3 regions of the Streptomyces sp. NPDC006309 genome follow, and region 2 is predicted to be linked to each of the others. Evidence: riboswitches for the same ligand, from Rfam matches in the RefSeq annotation. Region 2 holds a riboswitch; each other region holds the start of a gene.
What was found. A riboswitch is a leader RNA that binds a small molecule or an ion and turns the genes downstream of it on or off. The one in region 2 is predicted to bind cyclic di-AMP.

Region 1 (5,050 bases), on a different contig from region 2:
TCGCGATCTGGACGCGGCAGCGGGAGCTGCGGACGGTGCGCGCGGAACTCCCCGCGTACGTACTGGCCGGATGGCTGGGCCCGGGCGAGCCGTTCGCGCTCGGGTCGATGCGGGCGCGGCGGATGGCCCGGGACTACGCCCGGCACCACCTCGGCCGGCCGGCGGCGCGGGAGGTGGCGCGCTACGAGGCGTACGCGACCTCGCTGGCGTTCCTGCGGCACCGGGGGCGGCGCGGGCGGGCCGGGGCCGACTTCGTCGTACGGGAGCGGGAGCTGCTGGACGAGCTGTGGCGGCGCAGGGAACCGGCACGCCCGGCACTGGAGTACGCGGCGCGGGCCGCCACGCCGGCCCGCCCGGTGTACGTGGGCCCCGTGCCGTACTGGCAGGGCGCCCCGGCGGGCGCCCACCCGGCCTACAACCCGTACCGGACATAGCCGGACGGGACGGCCGGGGCGGATCGGCCGGGGCGGGCCGGGGGGCTACGCGGAGGCCGTGGTCAGGGTGGCCAGCTCGTCGTCCGTGAGCGTCAGGTCCGCCACACCCAGCAGCGCCGGGAGCTGTTCCACCGTGCGTGCCGAGGCGATCGGGGCCGTGACGGTCGGCTGGGCGGCCAGCCAGGCCAGCGCGACCGTGGCGACCGGGACCTCGTGGGCGGCGGCGATGTCGTCCAGGGCCGCCAGGACCCGCCGGCCGCCCTCGGAGTCCGCGTACTTGCGGGCCGTACCGGCGCGGGCGCTGTCGACGGTCGTACCGGGGCGGTACTTGCCGGTGAGGAAGCCCGACGCGAGGGAGAAGTAGGGGACGGCGGCCAGGTTCTCGCGGGCGGCGAGGTCCTGGAGCGGGCCCTCGTACGTGTCGCGGGAGACCAGGTTGTAGTGGGGCTGGAGGGCGACGTAGCGGGCCAGGCCCTCGCGGTCGGAGTGGTCGAGGGAGGCCCGGAGGCGCTCGGGGCTGATGTTGGAGGCGGCGATGTGCCGGACCTTGCCCGCCTTCACCAGCTCGTCCAGCGCGCCGATGATCTCCTCGACCGGCACCTCGGGCTGGTCGAAGTGGGTGTAGTAGAGGTCGATGCGGTCGGTTTCCAGACGGCGCAGCGAGGCGTCGGCGGCGGCCTTGATGTTCGCCGCGGACAGGCCCCGGTACTCGGGGTGCTGGCTGACCTTGGTGGCGATGACGACGTCGTCGCGGTTGCCGCGGGCCTTGATCCACTTGCCGATGATCGTCTCCGACTCGCCGCCCCGGTTGCCCTCGATCCAGGCGGAGTAGGAGTCGGCGGTGTCGATGAAGTTGCCGCCGGCGGCCGTGTAGGCGTCGAGGACGGCGAAGGAGGCCTGCTCGTCGGCGGTCCAGCCGAAGACGTTGCCGCCGAGGGCGAGCGGGAAGACCCGGAGGTCGGAGGAGCCGAGTGTGCGGAGTGATGTCAGTGAGGTCATACGTCACTACAACGCCGGCGGCGATGATCACAATCCGCCGCCGGCGCCAAGTTCCCGCAAAACCGTCAGGGGGTGAGGCCCTTGTCCCGCAGCCACGCCATCGGGTCGATGGCGGCGGCCTGGCCGCCGGGGTGGACCTCCAGGTGCAGGTGCGGGCCGGTGACGTTGCCGGTGGCGCCGACCCGGCCGATGACCTCGCCGGTGGTGACCTTCTGGCCGGCCGTGACGTTGATCGAGGACTGGTGGCAGAACCACAGTTCGGTGCCGTCGTCCAGGGTGAGGATCGTGCGGTAGCCGTAGGAGCCGGCCCAGCCCGCCTCGGTGATCGTGCCACCGTGGATGGCCTTGATGAGGGTGCCGGTGGGGGCGGCGAAGTCCAGGCCGGTGTGGTGGCCGGAGGACCACATCGTGCCGGCCTGGCCGAACGTCGAGGTGATCGTGTAGGAGGAGGTGGGCAGCGTGTACTTCCCGGCCGGCTTCGCCGGCTCGGCCAGCCGCTTCTCCTCGGCCGCCTTCGCGGCCTTCTGGTCCGCCTTCTTCGCGGCGGCGGCCTCCGCCTCGCCCTTGGCCTCGGCCGCCTTCGCGGCGGCCTCCTTCTCGGCCTGGGCGGCGGCGGCCGCGCTCTGCTTCTCGGCGGCGGCGAGGGCGACGGCGGTGGCCTTGTTGTCGGCCTGGCCCTGCTGCTGCTCGGCCTGGGCCATGATCCGGTTGCGCAGGGCCTCGCCCGCGTCGGTGTCCCGCTGGTCCTCGGCGGAGGCCACGCCGACGCTGCTGAGCGCGGTCGTGGCGGTCTGCGGCGCCTCGGTGGCGGTGTCGCCGAAGAGGGAGCCGACGGAGGGCAGGTCCGGCAGGGAGAGGGAGACCGGCGGCTTGCCGGTGTTGGCGCTGGCCATGCCGCCCGCGCCGACCGCGGCCATCACGCCGACGCCGAGGACGGTGGAGCTGCGGGCGAAGCCGCCGCGCTGCTTGGCGACCCGGTGCCGGCCGCGGACCGGGGCGACGGAGTCCTCGGTGGGGTTCCACTCCTCCCAGGGGCCCGCGTCGGCCCGGTGGGCGTCGTAGCCGAAGGTCTCGGTCTCGCGCCGAGCCGGCACGAACGGGATTTCGGGGGCAGGGCGGTTGGACGCCACGCGGGCGTGCTCCTTTCCTTCCGCCGCCTACCGGGTTAGCTGACGGGTTCGGAGCGGGAAGGTCTCCTACGCGCGTATACCGGTCGTGGACCGTGTGGGCTCCACGTCGGCGTTCGCGAGATTCACCCCAGGGTGGTGGTTCCCCGGTTCCCTTGCGGGATTCGGCGCGTGCGCGCGGAGCCGTCGGTGACGGCTGGGACGACCGCGCTGCGTTATCGAACGTTAATAGACCCGCCAGTCACTTTCCAAGCTGTTCGCCATGATCATCAATGTTCAAACCTGGGGATTTACCGGTCATGACATGCACAAAGCGGGCGAGTTGACCGACGTACAGGAGTCACTCGCGGCTTTGATGGTGACTCGACCGTCACCGCACAGGGCCCACCCGATCACGGTCCGTCACAGCTGCCGGGGGGCCGCGGAAGCGATGTGCATCGCACCCTGTGGATGGCGTACAGTAGAGACACAACGACGCGGGGTGGAGCAGCTCGGTAGCTCGCTGGGCTCATAACCCAGAGGTCGCAGGTTCAAATCCTGTCCCCGCTACTGGAACTCAGGGCCGGAATCCAATGGATTCCGGCCCTGAGTGTCATCCGGCGAGCAGATGCCCGTTCGGCGCCTTGGCGAGGGACTCCAGCTCCGGCAGTACGACGACCCGGGCGCCCGCGCCGGTCAGCACACCCGAGCCGTCGGCCGCCGCGACGAACGTGTCGGGCTCCCGCCACGCCGTGACCACCCGGCGCACCCCGGCCCGCAGGATCAGCTCGGCGCAGGGGGCGGGGCGGGAGGCGCGGCGGGCGCAGGGTTCCAGGCTGCTGTAGACCGTGGCGCCGGGCAGGCGCGGGTCGGCCGGGTCGGTCTTCGCGAGGGCCGCCTCCTCCGCGTGGACCACAGGGTCGGCGCCTTCGCGGGAGTGGCCGCGGGCCAGCTCCGTACCGTCCGCGGCGACCACGACCGCGCCCACACTGAACGCCGTCCGGGAGGGCGGGCACAGGGCGGCGAGTTCGCAGGCGGTGCGCAGCCAGTGACGGTCGGCCGGGGTGGGGACCGGACCGGTGCCGGGGGCCGTGGGCTCGTAGCGCATGAGGACGACGTCCTCGATACGGCGGGTCTCGGTCAGGCGCAGGCGTCCGTCCTGGTAGGCGCCGGGGCCGAACAGGCGCGGGGCCGCGGGGTCGCCGACGAGGAGCGGGGCGAGGACGAGCTGGAGTTCGTCGGCGAGGTCCTGCTGGAGCAGCTGGGTGTGGACCTGGCCGCCGCCCTCGACCATCAGGCGCTCGACGCCCCGCACGTCGTGCAGATGCTCCAGCAGGGCCCGCCAGTCCAGGACGGGGCCGAGCGCCACGACGTCGGCGGTGCCGCCGAGGAGACGCGCGGCCCGGCCGGCGCCGGCGTCGGTGGTGCAGACGAGCTTGTCGCCGCCGGTGTGCCAGAAGTGGGCGCCCGGGTCGAGGTCGCCGGAGGCGGTGACCGTCACCTTCAGCGGGTACGCCGGCCGGCCCGCCGCGACCCGCGCCGCGCGCCGCTCGGCGGAGTTGACCAGCAGACGCGGGTTGTCGGCGCGGATCGTGCCGGCGCCGATCAGGATGGCGTCGGCGGAGGCCCGTACCGCGTCGACCCGGTCGAAGTCGGCCGGGCCGGACAGCAGGAGCCGTTCGGGGCCGGTGTCGTCCAGGTAGCCGTCGAGGGAGACGGCGGCGGACAGCAGTACGTACGGCAGGGGCATCGGCGTACTCCCTCGCGGCGGCCCGGTGGACCGGCCGAAGTCTTGGTTCAAAGTTGGAACAAACCTACACTGGCGGCATGACGACCCGCTGGCTCACTCCGCAGGAGCAGCGCGCCTGGCGCGCCTACCTCGCCGCGTCCCGGTTGCTGGAGGACGCGATCGACCGGCAGCTCCAGCAGGAGGGGGGCATGGCCCACCTGTTCTACTCCGTACTGGCCAACCTCTCCGAGGCCCCCGGCCGGCGACTGCGCATGACCGACCTCGCCGAGACGCTGAAGATCACGCGGAGCAGGCTGACGTACGGGGTGACCCGGCTGGAACGGGACGGCCTGGTGCGCCGGGAGACCTGCGGCCAGGACCGGCGCAGCTCGCTCGCGGTGCTGACGGACGAGGGGATGGCCGTACTGGAGCGTACGGCGCCGGGGCACGTCGAGACGGTGCGCGCCACACTGTTCGACCGGCTGACCCCGGAGCAGGTGGGGCAGCTCGAGGAGATCTGCGCGGGGATCGCGCGCGGCCTCCAGGGGGAGGACGGCGAAGGCGGGGCCGCGGCGGAGGACGTGCCGTGGCGCCGGCGGTCGTCGCCCTGTTCGGGCTAGCGCGCCACGCGACATTGCTTGAACTTTAAAGCATGAGGTAGGGTCCGGAGCCGGCAGCTGCTTCAAACCTGAAGCAGACAGCAGACACGGAGACCCCACGCATGCCCGACATCCCCGCCGCCACCCCGCGCGCCCGCGTCCGGGTACCGCTGCGCTTCGCCG
Region 2 (5,050 bases):
TCGATCTGGGCGTAGGTGGTGCGGGGCAGGGAGACGCCGGCCGAGCGGTAGGCGGCCTGCACCAGTCCCGAGCAGTCGAAGGCGTTCGGACCGGTCGCCCCCCACACGTAGGGGCTGCCGAGCTTGCCGTAGGCGTAGGCGACGGCCGCCGCCGCACGTGCGGTGGTGGCCGGTGAGGGCCCGGCCCGCATCGGCTCCCGCGGGCCCGCGGCCGACCGGGAGACGCGTCGGCCCGTGCCGCCGGTGACCTCGGCCCGCTGGCGGGGCGTCAGTCGGGCGAGCAGCCGCCGGGCCTCGTCCAGTTTGCCGGTGACGGTCCTCTTCTGCCGGTCCAGCTCCGCCTGCCGTGCGCGCAGCGACGACAGCTCGATACGCGCGGCACCGCGCAGCCGCTCGATCTCCCGCAGTTGGTCGCGGACCCGGGACACCACGGCGGCCTGCCGGTGACCGGCCCGTTCCGCGAACGCGGCGCCGTCCAGATATCGGTCGGGGGCGCTGGAGAGGGCCAGCTGCCAGGCCGGGTCGACGCCGCCGTCCCGGTACTGCGCCGCCGCGATCGAGCCCAGTGCGTCGCGGGCCGAGCTGAGTCTCTGCTGTCTGCGGGCGGCCTGGTCCTGGAATCCGGCGATCCGTTTTTGGGCCGCCTCCGCCTTCTCCTTCGCCCCGTCGTACTTCTCAGTGGCGGTCTCGGCCTCCCGGTACAGGCGGTCCACCTCGGCCTTCACCTGCCCGGGCGTCGGCTGGGGCTCGGCGTGGCCCGTCCCGTCGAAGCCCGTCGCGGTGGCCACGCCCGCCAGGGCGAGTGTGGCGGCTGTGCGGGCCGTACCACTGAGCGAGCGTTGCCGGGGCTTGCGGTGCGCTGCCACCTGGACCGTCACGTCCTTCCGTACGGCTCGTATGTCGAGCGGTCAGTGCGCCCGGCGGCGGTCCGCACAGGGGGAACGGGCCGCCGCCGGGTCCTTCTCGGCGCGGGTGACCGACTGCCGCCCCTGGTCCGGGCGGCGTGGGGAGCCGGTCACCTGGAGGAGGACGCTAGGCCGAACGGTGACGAGTTGGTAACGCACTGTGCGGAACTGTCCGCGACGGGCTGGGATTTGACCGCATGTGATCCCGCTGCCCAGCCGGAGTCGTTCCGTTCACGCTGCGTGATGATCGAAGTGCAGGAAGTGGGACGGGCGGGACGGGTGGGGTGCTATGGCTCGCATATACGCCCGCCGGTGTCCGCGACCCCCGTCACGAGCGCTCGGTGGGGCCGGTGAAGGGGGGCCGGGGCACGCCTGGTTAGGCTCCGGCCCCATGGACGTACTCATCCATCTCTTCGTCGGCCTGCACATCGTCGGTATCGCCGCGCTGCTCGGCGGTTTCCTCACCCAGATGAAGGCGATGGGCCGGGGCACGGCCCGGTTCGTGCCCGGAATGCTGCACGGCGCGCTGACCATGCTGGTCACCGGGGTGGCGCTGGTCGGCCTCAACCAGGCCGACGACCACCACATCAACACCGTGAAGATCGGCGTGAAGCTGGCCCTGCTGATCGTGATCCTCGGGCTGGTCTACGTCAAACGCGACGAGGAGCGGATCGACAAGGGCCAGTTCGCGCTCGTCGGCCTGCTGACCACGGCGAACATCTTCATCGCCGTGCTCTGGACCTGATCGCCGGCCGGTGGGCCGTCCGCATTGGCCGCGCCGTCCGCATTGGCCGCGCCGGCCGGTGGGCCGGCCAGGGCCGGCCCGGGACGTCAGCCCGGTCGCACCACGCTGTGGACGGCCGACCCGCCGACGGAGGAGATCGGTTCCTCACGGACGTACGCGCCCGGTCTGGGCGCGTGGATCATCATGCCGTCGCCCGTGCAGAGCCCGACGTGGCGGCGGTCGTCGTGGAAGAAGACGAGGTCGCCGGGGCGGGCGTCGGCCGGCGGCACCGTGGTGCCGGCGGCGGCCTGGTCACGGGCGGTACGCGGCAGGGTGACGCCGGCGGACTTCCAGGCGGCCTGGGTCAGGCCCGAGCAGTCGTAGGAGCCGGGGCCGGCGGCACCCCACACGCAGGGCTTGCCGAGCTGGGCCCGGGCGAAGGCGACGGCCTTCCCGGCCTTGGCCGCGTCCGTGCCGGACGGCGCGGACCCCTGGGCGGTCCGCTGTGCGAGCAGCACGCGCGCATGGGCGAGCTTTCGCTGAACGGCGGTCTTCACCGCCTTCGGGTCCCGCACGGCTCGAGCGGCGATCTCCGGCCGGCTGTTCCCGGGCGGTACGACGGAGTCCGCGGGCGGCACGACGGCCACCTCCCGGCCCGGTAGGACCGCGTCCCTGACCGGTGGTGCCGGTGCCACCGGTGCGAGTGTGGTGACGTCGCCTCCGGGGACCGGCGCTACGACGCCCCCGCTCCACCGGGGTGCTGCGACATCGCGGCCCGCTGCCGCGGCGCCGATTCTCCCCCTGGCCCCCGCGGCACTGTCCCCGCCCCGCGTGGGCGGCAGGACGGCCGTGTCCAGGGCGGAGGCGGTGCCGCGGGGGGCCGGGACGGCACGGGCCCGGGCCGCGCGCCGGGCGACCTCGTCACGGAGCCGCTGGAGGCTGTCGGCCTGCCGCCGTGGGACGCCAGCCGGTTCCTGGGCCGCTGCGGCCGTCCCGGTCGCGGAGTCCGCCCGGCGGTAGAGGTCGTCGATCTTCCGCTCGACCTCCTCCGGGCTCGGCCTGCCGTGACCGGCCTCGGGAGCGGCCTCCGCGGTCTGGGAGAACACGGCGAGGGAGGTGAGGGCGGCGGTGGCGAGAGCGGGGGTGCGGATGCCCGCTCCGGGCGTTCCGCCGGGGCGCGGCTTGCGGTGCGACGCCAAGGGAGGCGACTCCTTCCTAGCTGCCGCCTACCGGGTTAGCTGTCGGGTTCGGGCGGACGGAAGGGTTGCCCTACGGCGTCGTCCCGGGCGGGAGTCGGCCGATTCACCCCGGGATTCGGTGGGTCCCCGGCTCCGGGTGCCGCGCAGGGGGCACGCCGGACTCGGCGGAGGCCGCGCGGCCCGGCGACGTTCGCCGGAGGGGGGTCGTGCGGCCTGACGGCAACCTAGCCAACTCGTGTGGCTTCTGTGAAGGTTGGTGCGCAGTATGTCCGATACATTTCCGTGACCTCGGGGCGGGTTCACGCGGACGTGACCAGGTGCTTCCGGTGCGTGAGGGGTCGCGGGGCACCCGCGTGGCGAAGATCGGCTTGCGGGACGGTGACCGGTTGTCGGTGGGGCGCCCTAGACTCGGAGAGCGATGAGCAGCCTCTTTGACGACAGCTTCCTGGCGGACCTCCAGCCCCCGCGTGGGCACGACGAGGAGCTCCCGCCGCCGCCCGAGCACGACCACGCTCCGGAGCCCCTTCCGGACGATCTGTTCGGCGGGAAGTTCGACGTGCCGCCGGACCGGGACTCCCACTACCGCGACGGCGCCCCGCGCCCCGTGATCGACGCGGCGGCGCTCCTGGAGGGGCTGAACGAGAACCAGCGCGCCGCGGTCGTGCACGCCGGCTCCCCGCTGCTCATCGTCGCCGGCGCCGGTTCCGGCAAGACCCGTGTGCTCACCCACCGCATCGCCCACCTGCTCGCCGAGCGGAGCGTCCACCCGGGTCAGATCCTCGCGATCACCTTCACCAACAAGGCCGCCGGCGAGATGAAGGAGCGCGTCGAGCAGCTCGTCGGCCCGCGCGCCAACGCGATGTGGGTGATGACCTTCCACAGCGCGTGTGTGCGCATCCTCCGCCGCGAGTCGAAAAAGCTCGGTTTCACCTCGTCGTTCTCGATCTACGACGCGGCCGACAGCAAGCGCCTGATGGCCCTGGTCTGCCGTGATCTGGAACTCGACCCCAAGCGCTACCCGCCCAAGTCCTTCAGCGCCAAGATCAGCAATCTGAAGAACGAGCTGATCGACGAGGAGGACTTCGCCGCCCAGGCCGCCGACGGTTTCGAGAAGACCCTCGCCCAGGCGTACGCGCTCTACCAGTCGCGGCTGCGCGAGGCCAACGCCCTCGACTTCGACGACCTGATCATGACGACGGTCAACCTGCTGCGCGCCTTCCCGGACGTCGCCGACCACTACCGCCGCCGCTTCCGGCACGTCCTGGTCGACGAGTATCAGGACACCAACCACGCCCAGTACGCCCTGGTGCGCGAGCTGGTCGGGACGGGCGAGCGTGCCGCCGAGGACGCCGACGTACCGCCCGGCGACAGCGACCTGCCGCCGGCCGAACTGTGTGTCGTGGGTGACGCCGACCAGTCGATCTACGCCTTCCGGGGCGCGACGATCCGCAACATCCTCCAGTTCGAGGAGGACTACCCGAACGCGACGACGATCCTGTTGGAGCAGAACTACCGCTCCACGCAGACGATCCTGTCCGCGGCCAACGCGGTCATCGAGCGCAACGAGTCCCGCCGCCCGAAGAACCTGTGGACCAACGCCGGCCACGGCGCCCGGATCACCGGTTACGTCGCCGACACCGAGCACGACGAGGCTCAGTTCGTCGCGGAGGAGATAGACCGGCTCACCGACGCGGGCGAGGCACGCGCCGGGGACGTCGCCGTCTTCTACCGCACCAACGCCCAGTCCCGTGTGTTCGAAGAGGTCTTCATCCGCGTCGGCCTGCCGTACAAGGTCGTCGGCGGCGTCCGCTTCTACGAGCGCAAGGAGGTCAGGGACGTCCTGGCCTACCTGCGTGTCCTCGCCAACCCCGAGGACTCCGTGCCGCTGCGCCGCATCCTCAACGTGCCCAAGCGGGGTATCGGCGACCGCGCGGAGGCCATGGTCGACGCCCTCGCCCAGCGCGAGAAGATCAGCTTCCCCCAGGCCCTGAAGCGGGTCGACGAGGCGTACGGCATGGCCGCGCGGTCCACGAACGCGGTGAAGCGGTTCAACACGCTGATGGAGGACCTGCGCACGATCGTCGAATCCGGCGCCGGCCCGGCGACCGTCCTCGAAGCGGTACTCGAACGCACCGGGTATCTGGCCGAGTTGCAGGCCTCCACCGACCCGCAGGACGAGACCCGCATCGAGAACCTTCAGGAACTCGCCGCCGTGGCGCTCG
Region 3 (5,050 bases), on a different contig from region 2:
CGGCGCGGGTGTACCGGGACGCGATACGGGCCGCTGAGGGCCTGTCCGCTTAATGTCATCGCCCCAATGATGTCCTCGCCCCGACGGACGGGTGCGAGGCGCGCGGGGGCCGGTGCGGAACGGGAGAAGGAGCCGCCCACGCCAAGCGACACCAGGTCCGCTGCCACACCGGCAAGGCCCGAACGGGGAAGCAGGGGAGTAACGGGGAAGCCAGGGGAGTAAGGGGGGAGGGGCAGGGGATTGGGGAAAGAGGGTCGCAGGGCAGCCGCCGCTGAGCCGGAACGGCATGCTGCAAGCGCTTGCGGCGTCACCCCGCCGCGCGTCCCCCGGTGAGCCGGATACCGTCGGGGAGTGACCGACCAGCTCCGCCCCGACGGCCCGGCGCCCGCCCTCTTCACGTGGGAGTTCGCCACCGACCCCTACCCCGCCTACGCCTGGCTGCGCGAGCACGCCCCCGTGCACCGCACGCGGTTGCCGAGCGGGGTCGAGGCCTGGCTCGTCACCCGGTACGCCGACGCCCGGCAGGCCCTGGCCGACCAGCGGTTGAGCAAGAACCCGGCGCATCACGACGAGCCCGCGCACGCCAGGGGCAAGACCGGCATCCCCGGCGAACGCAAGGCCGAACTGATGACGCATCTGCTGAACATCGACCCGCCGGACCACACCCGGCTGCGCAGGCTGGTCAGCAAGGCGTTCACCCCGCGCCGGGTCGCCGAGTTCGCGCCCCGGGTGCAGCAGCTGACCGACGACCTCATCGACCGGTTCGCGGCATCGGGATCCGCCGACCTCATCCACGAGTTCGCCTTCCCGCTGCCCATCTACGCCATCTGCGACCTGCTCGGCGTCCCGCGCGAGGACCAGGACGACTTCCGGGACTGGGCGGGCATGATGATCCGGCACGGCGGCGGGCCCCGGGGCGGCGTCGCCCGGTCGGTGAAGAAGATGCGCGGCTATCTCGCCGAGCTGATCCACCGCAAGCGCGCTGCCCTGCCAGCCGACCCGGCGCCCGGCGAGGACCTGATCTCCGGCCTGATCCGGGCCTCCGACCACGGCGAGCACCTCACCGAGAACGAGGCCGCCGCGATGGCCTTCATCCTGCTGTTCGCCGGCTTCGAGACGACGGTCAACCTCATCGGCAACGGCACCTACGCCCTGCTCACCCACCCCGAGCAGCGCCTGCGGCTCCAGGAGTCCCTGGCGCGCGGGGAACGGGACCTGCTGGAGACCGGCGTGGAGGAACTGCTGCGCTACGACGGCCCGGTGGAGCTGGCCACCTGGCGGTTCGCCACCGAGCCGCTCACCATCGGCGGGCAGGACATCGCTCCGGGCGATCCGGTGCTCGTCGTGCTGGCCGCGGCCGACCGGGACCCGGAGCGGTTCGCCGGCCCGGACGTGCTCGACCTCGCCCGCCGCGACAACCAGCACCTCGGCTACGGCCACGGCATCCACTACTGCCTCGGCGCGCCGCTCGCCCGGCTGGAGGGCCAGACCGCGCTCGCCACCCTGCTCACCCGCCTGCCCGACCTGCGTCTCGCCGCGGACCCGGCCGAGCTGCGCTGGCGCGGCGGGCTCATCATGCGCGGCCTGCGCACCCTGCCGGTGGAGTTCACACCCACCGCCTGAGACCCACCGCGCCACCGGAAATGACAGACGTTCAACTTTGTGATCTTCACGTGATCTGTGCGGCATTAACTTGTGACAAGTGATCGTCTGCCGATACGTTCACCCCTCAGCGCGGCGGGCACTGTTCGCCGCCGGTCCTGCTGTCGCTCGAAAGGCTTCTGCATGCTCTCCGGGAACGGCCGACACCGTCGCCCCCGCCAGGCTCCGGCCCTCCTCGTCGCGGCCGGCGTGACCGGTTCCGCCATCGCCATTCCGCTCCTCGGTGCCGCGAGCGCCCACGCGGCCGACGGCACCACGTGGGACAAGGTGGCCGAATGCGAGAGCGGCGGCTCCTGGAGCGCGGACCCCGGCAACGGGTACTTCGGCGGCCTCCAGATCTCGCAGGACGACTGGGCCAAGTACGGCGGCAGCCAGTACGCGGCCAGCGCCGACCAGGCCAGCCGCTCCCAGCAGATCGCCGTCGCCGAGAAGATCCTCGCCGCCAAGGGCACCACTCCGTGGGCCACCTGCGCCCTGCTGTCCGGGCTGACCTCGGACTCGGGCTCCGTGGACGTCGACACCGGCGTCGGCGGCACCGGCGGCAGCGGTGACACCGCTGACGCCGGGGGTTCGACCGGCACCTCGGACCCGACCGGCTCGCCGGGATCGACCGGTACGTCCGGCAGTGCCGGTACTTCCGGCACCTCCGGCACGTCCGGCTCGCCGGATTCGCCGTCCTCCACCGGTGCCGGCTCGGACGCCGGCACCGGCTCCGGCTCCTCCTCGGATCCGGCCACCACGCCGACCGCGAAGCCGGGCAAGGGCGCAGGCAAGGCCACCGGGACCAAAGCTCCCAAGTCCGACAAGTCCACTCCGTCGGACGCCGGAACCCCGCAGGCCGGCGGCAGCCCGGCCACGGCCACCCCCGGCGCCGGAAATCCGGACAATCCCCAGCAAGCCGCCGGTTCCTGGAGTCTGGTCGACACCGGCAGCCTGGACGCCGGCGGGCGCCACCGTGGCACGAGTGCGGACGAAACCGTGACAAACGGTCAAAGCCCCGCACTGGCCGGCCGGCACGCCTCCCGGGAGCCGGGCGCCTACACCGTCCACGAGGGCGACACCCTCGGCTCCATCGCCGACTCCCTTGACGTCGACGGCGGATGGCGCGCGCTCTACGCCGGCAACAAGAAGGCCATCGGCGCGGACCCGAACCACATCAGTGCCGGTCAGACCCTCGAAGTCGGGGGCGAAACGGACGCGAAATAGCGAGAATTGACGCCTCATTTGGCGGCTGATGTCCGTTTTGGCGAGAGTGTGGGATGAGTCTCAGAAGCCCTGATCGTCTTTGAAATTCCGGCGATCACGTGTCTACGGTCGAGATCGCTCGTCACCACGAGCCCCGGCAGCCGCAACGCCGAATCCTGCCAGCGGTTGCCCGGGAACAGTCGTCGCGTCAAGCGCCGCAGGCAGGAGCGGGGGACCCAAGGTAAGTGCCGGGACCAGCAGTCGAAGAGGCTGGCACCGGCTGGGGGTGAAGCCGCACCTCGCGTGAGAGCGAGAGGTGCGGCCGGGCAACTCAACCGGCCCGAACCCGACAGCTCACCTCGCAGGCGTCGGTGAGGGGATAGATTCATGCTGTTTTCCGCCAAGGGCAAGCACCGTCGTCCGTCCAAGGCCGTTCGTGCCATCACGCTCGCCGGTGTCACCGGCGCCGCCGTCGCCGCCCCGCTGATGGCGACCGGCACCGCCTCCGCCGCCACCACCTCCGAGTGGGACGCCGTCGCCCAGTGCGAGTCCGGCGGCAACTGGGCCATCAACACCGGCAACGGTTACTACGGCGGCCTTCAGTTCTCCGCCTCCACCTGGGCCGCGTACGGCGGCACGCAGTACGCCGCCACCGCCGACCGGGCCGGCAAGGCGCAGCAGATCGCCGTCGCCGAGAAGGTCCTGGCCGCGCAGGGCAAGGGCGCCTGGCCGGTCTGCGGCACGGGCCTGTCGGGCGCGTCCTCCGGCGGCTCCGCCCCGAGCACCACCTCGGACTCGGCCGGCACCACCACCCGCTCCACCGACCAGCAGACCGCCTCCCGCTCCGCCGAGCGCCCGGCCGCGTCCGCGAGCCAGACCCCGAGCCAGGCCCCGAGCCAGAACAAGAGCAAGACCGTCACTACCCCGACCGGCAAGACGGTCAAGAAGGGCGACGGCGAGTACAAGGTCGTCACCGGTGACACCCTCAGCTCCATCGCCACCGCGCAGCACGTGCGGGGCGGCTGGGCGAAGCTGTTCGAGCTGAACAAGGACATCGTCCAGGACGCCAACCTCATCTACCCGGGTCAGCAGCTGCACCTGAAGTGACCCCCGGCTCCCCGCGAGCCACAGCCCCCTCACACCCGGCCCGCATACCGAGTGCCCCGTGAGGGGGGTCCCGCCCCACGGGCTCCCCGCCCGGTGCGTGTTCCCCCGTACGCACCGAGGCGGGGCTTTTTTCTGCCCGCCGCCCTTCCCCCGCGTCCCGGCCTCTTTTCGACGGGCCCTTTGTTTCGGCAACAAACAAAAGGTACGGTCACCTTGTCCACGGGACGGTCGGTCGGTGGCTGACGCCCCCGGGACGGTTAGGCTCTAGTCGCAAGGCACAGCCGTAAGGCACCCAGCCCGCACTTCCAGCGTCACATCCAAGAAGGAGATGCTCGTGCCGTCCATCGACGTCGTCGTAGCCCGGGAAATCCTGGACTCCCGAGGCAACCCCACGGTCGAGGTCGAGGTCGGCCTCGACGACGGCAGCACGGGTCGTGCCGCCGTTCCGTCCGGCGCCTCGACCGGCGCCTTCGAGGCCATCGAGCTGCGCGACGGTGACCCGAACCGCTACCAGGGCAAGGGCGTCGAGAAGGCGGTCCTCGCCGTGATCGAGCAGATCGGCCCGGAGCTGGTGGGCTACGACGCCACCGAGCAGCGCCTGATCGACCAGGCCATGTTCGACCTGGACGCCACCGACAACAAGGGCTCCCTCGGCGCCAACGCCATCCTCGGCGTCTCGCTCGCCGTCGCCCACGCCGCCTCCGAGGCCAGCGACCTGCCGCTCTTCCGCTACCTGGGCGGCCCGAACGCGCACCTGCTGCCGGTGCCGATGATGAACATCCTGAACGGCGGCTCGCACGCCGACTCCAACGTGGACATCCAGGAGTTCATGATCGCCCCGATCGGCGCGGAGTCCTTCTCCGAGGCCCTGCGCTGGGGCACCGAGGTCTACCACACGCTGAAGAAGGTCCTGAAGGGCAAGGGCCTGTCCACCGGTCTCGGCGACGAGGGCGGCTTCGCCCCGAACCTCGGCTCCAACCGCGAGGCCCTCGACCTCATCCTCGAGGCGATCAAGGAGGCCGGCTACACCCCCGGCGAGCAGATCGCCCTGGCCCTCGACGTCGCCGCCTCCGAGTTCTACAAGGACGGCTCGTAC

Region 1: linked by a shared signal. The riboswitch ahead of ABZ117_RS10770 (M23 family metallopeptidase) and the one ahead of ABZ117_RS08355 (C40 family peptidase) in region 2 are both predicted to bind cyclic di-AMP.
Region 3: linked by a shared signal. The riboswitch ahead of ABZ117_RS05140 (transglycosylase family protein) and the one ahead of ABZ117_RS08355 (C40 family peptidase) in region 2 are both predicted to bind cyclic di-AMP.

What each region holds. Positions count from the first base shown of each region.
Region 1 is NZ_JBEXRO010000005.1:365,025-370,074, reverse strand. It holds gene ABZ117_RS10780 (PrsW family intramembrane metalloprotease) at 1-434, shown strand, start outside; gene ABZ117_RS10775 (aldo/keto reductase) at 480-1,424, opposite strand; gene ABZ117_RS10770 (M23 family metallopeptidase) at 1,499-2,563, opposite strand; cyclic di-AMP (ydaO/yuaA leader) riboswitch at 2,571-2,740, opposite strand; tRNA gene ABZ117_RS10765 (tRNA-Met) at 3,036-3,109, shown strand; gene ABZ117_RS10760 (dihydrofolate reductase family protein) at 3,153-4,289, opposite strand; gene ABZ117_RS10755 (MarR family transcriptional regulator) at 4,367-4,888, shown strand; gene ribA (GTP cyclohydrolase II) at 4,990-5,050, shown strand, end outside.
Region 2 is NZ_JBEXRO010000004.1:290,070-295,119, reverse strand. It holds gene ABZ117_RS08365 (NlpC/P60 family protein) at 1-866, opposite strand, end outside; gene ABZ117_RS08360 (hypothetical protein) at 1,297-1,650, shown strand; gene ABZ117_RS08355 (C40 family peptidase) at 1,737-2,828, opposite strand; cyclic di-AMP (ydaO/yuaA leader) riboswitch at 2,837-3,005, opposite strand; gene pcrA (DNA helicase PcrA) at 3,247-5,050, shown strand, end outside.
Region 3 is NZ_JBEXRO010000003.1:75,767-80,816, reverse strand. It holds gene ABZ117_RS05155 (nucleoside triphosphate pyrophosphohydrolase) at 1-53, shown strand, start outside; gene ABZ117_RS05150 (cytochrome P450) at 352-1,623, shown strand; gene ABZ117_RS05145 (transglycosylase family protein) at 1,786-2,868, shown strand; cyclic di-AMP (ydaO/yuaA leader) riboswitch at 3,051-3,230, shown strand; gene ABZ117_RS05140 (transglycosylase family protein) at 3,235-3,954, shown strand; gene eno (phosphopyruvate hydratase) at 4,289-5,050, shown strand, end outside.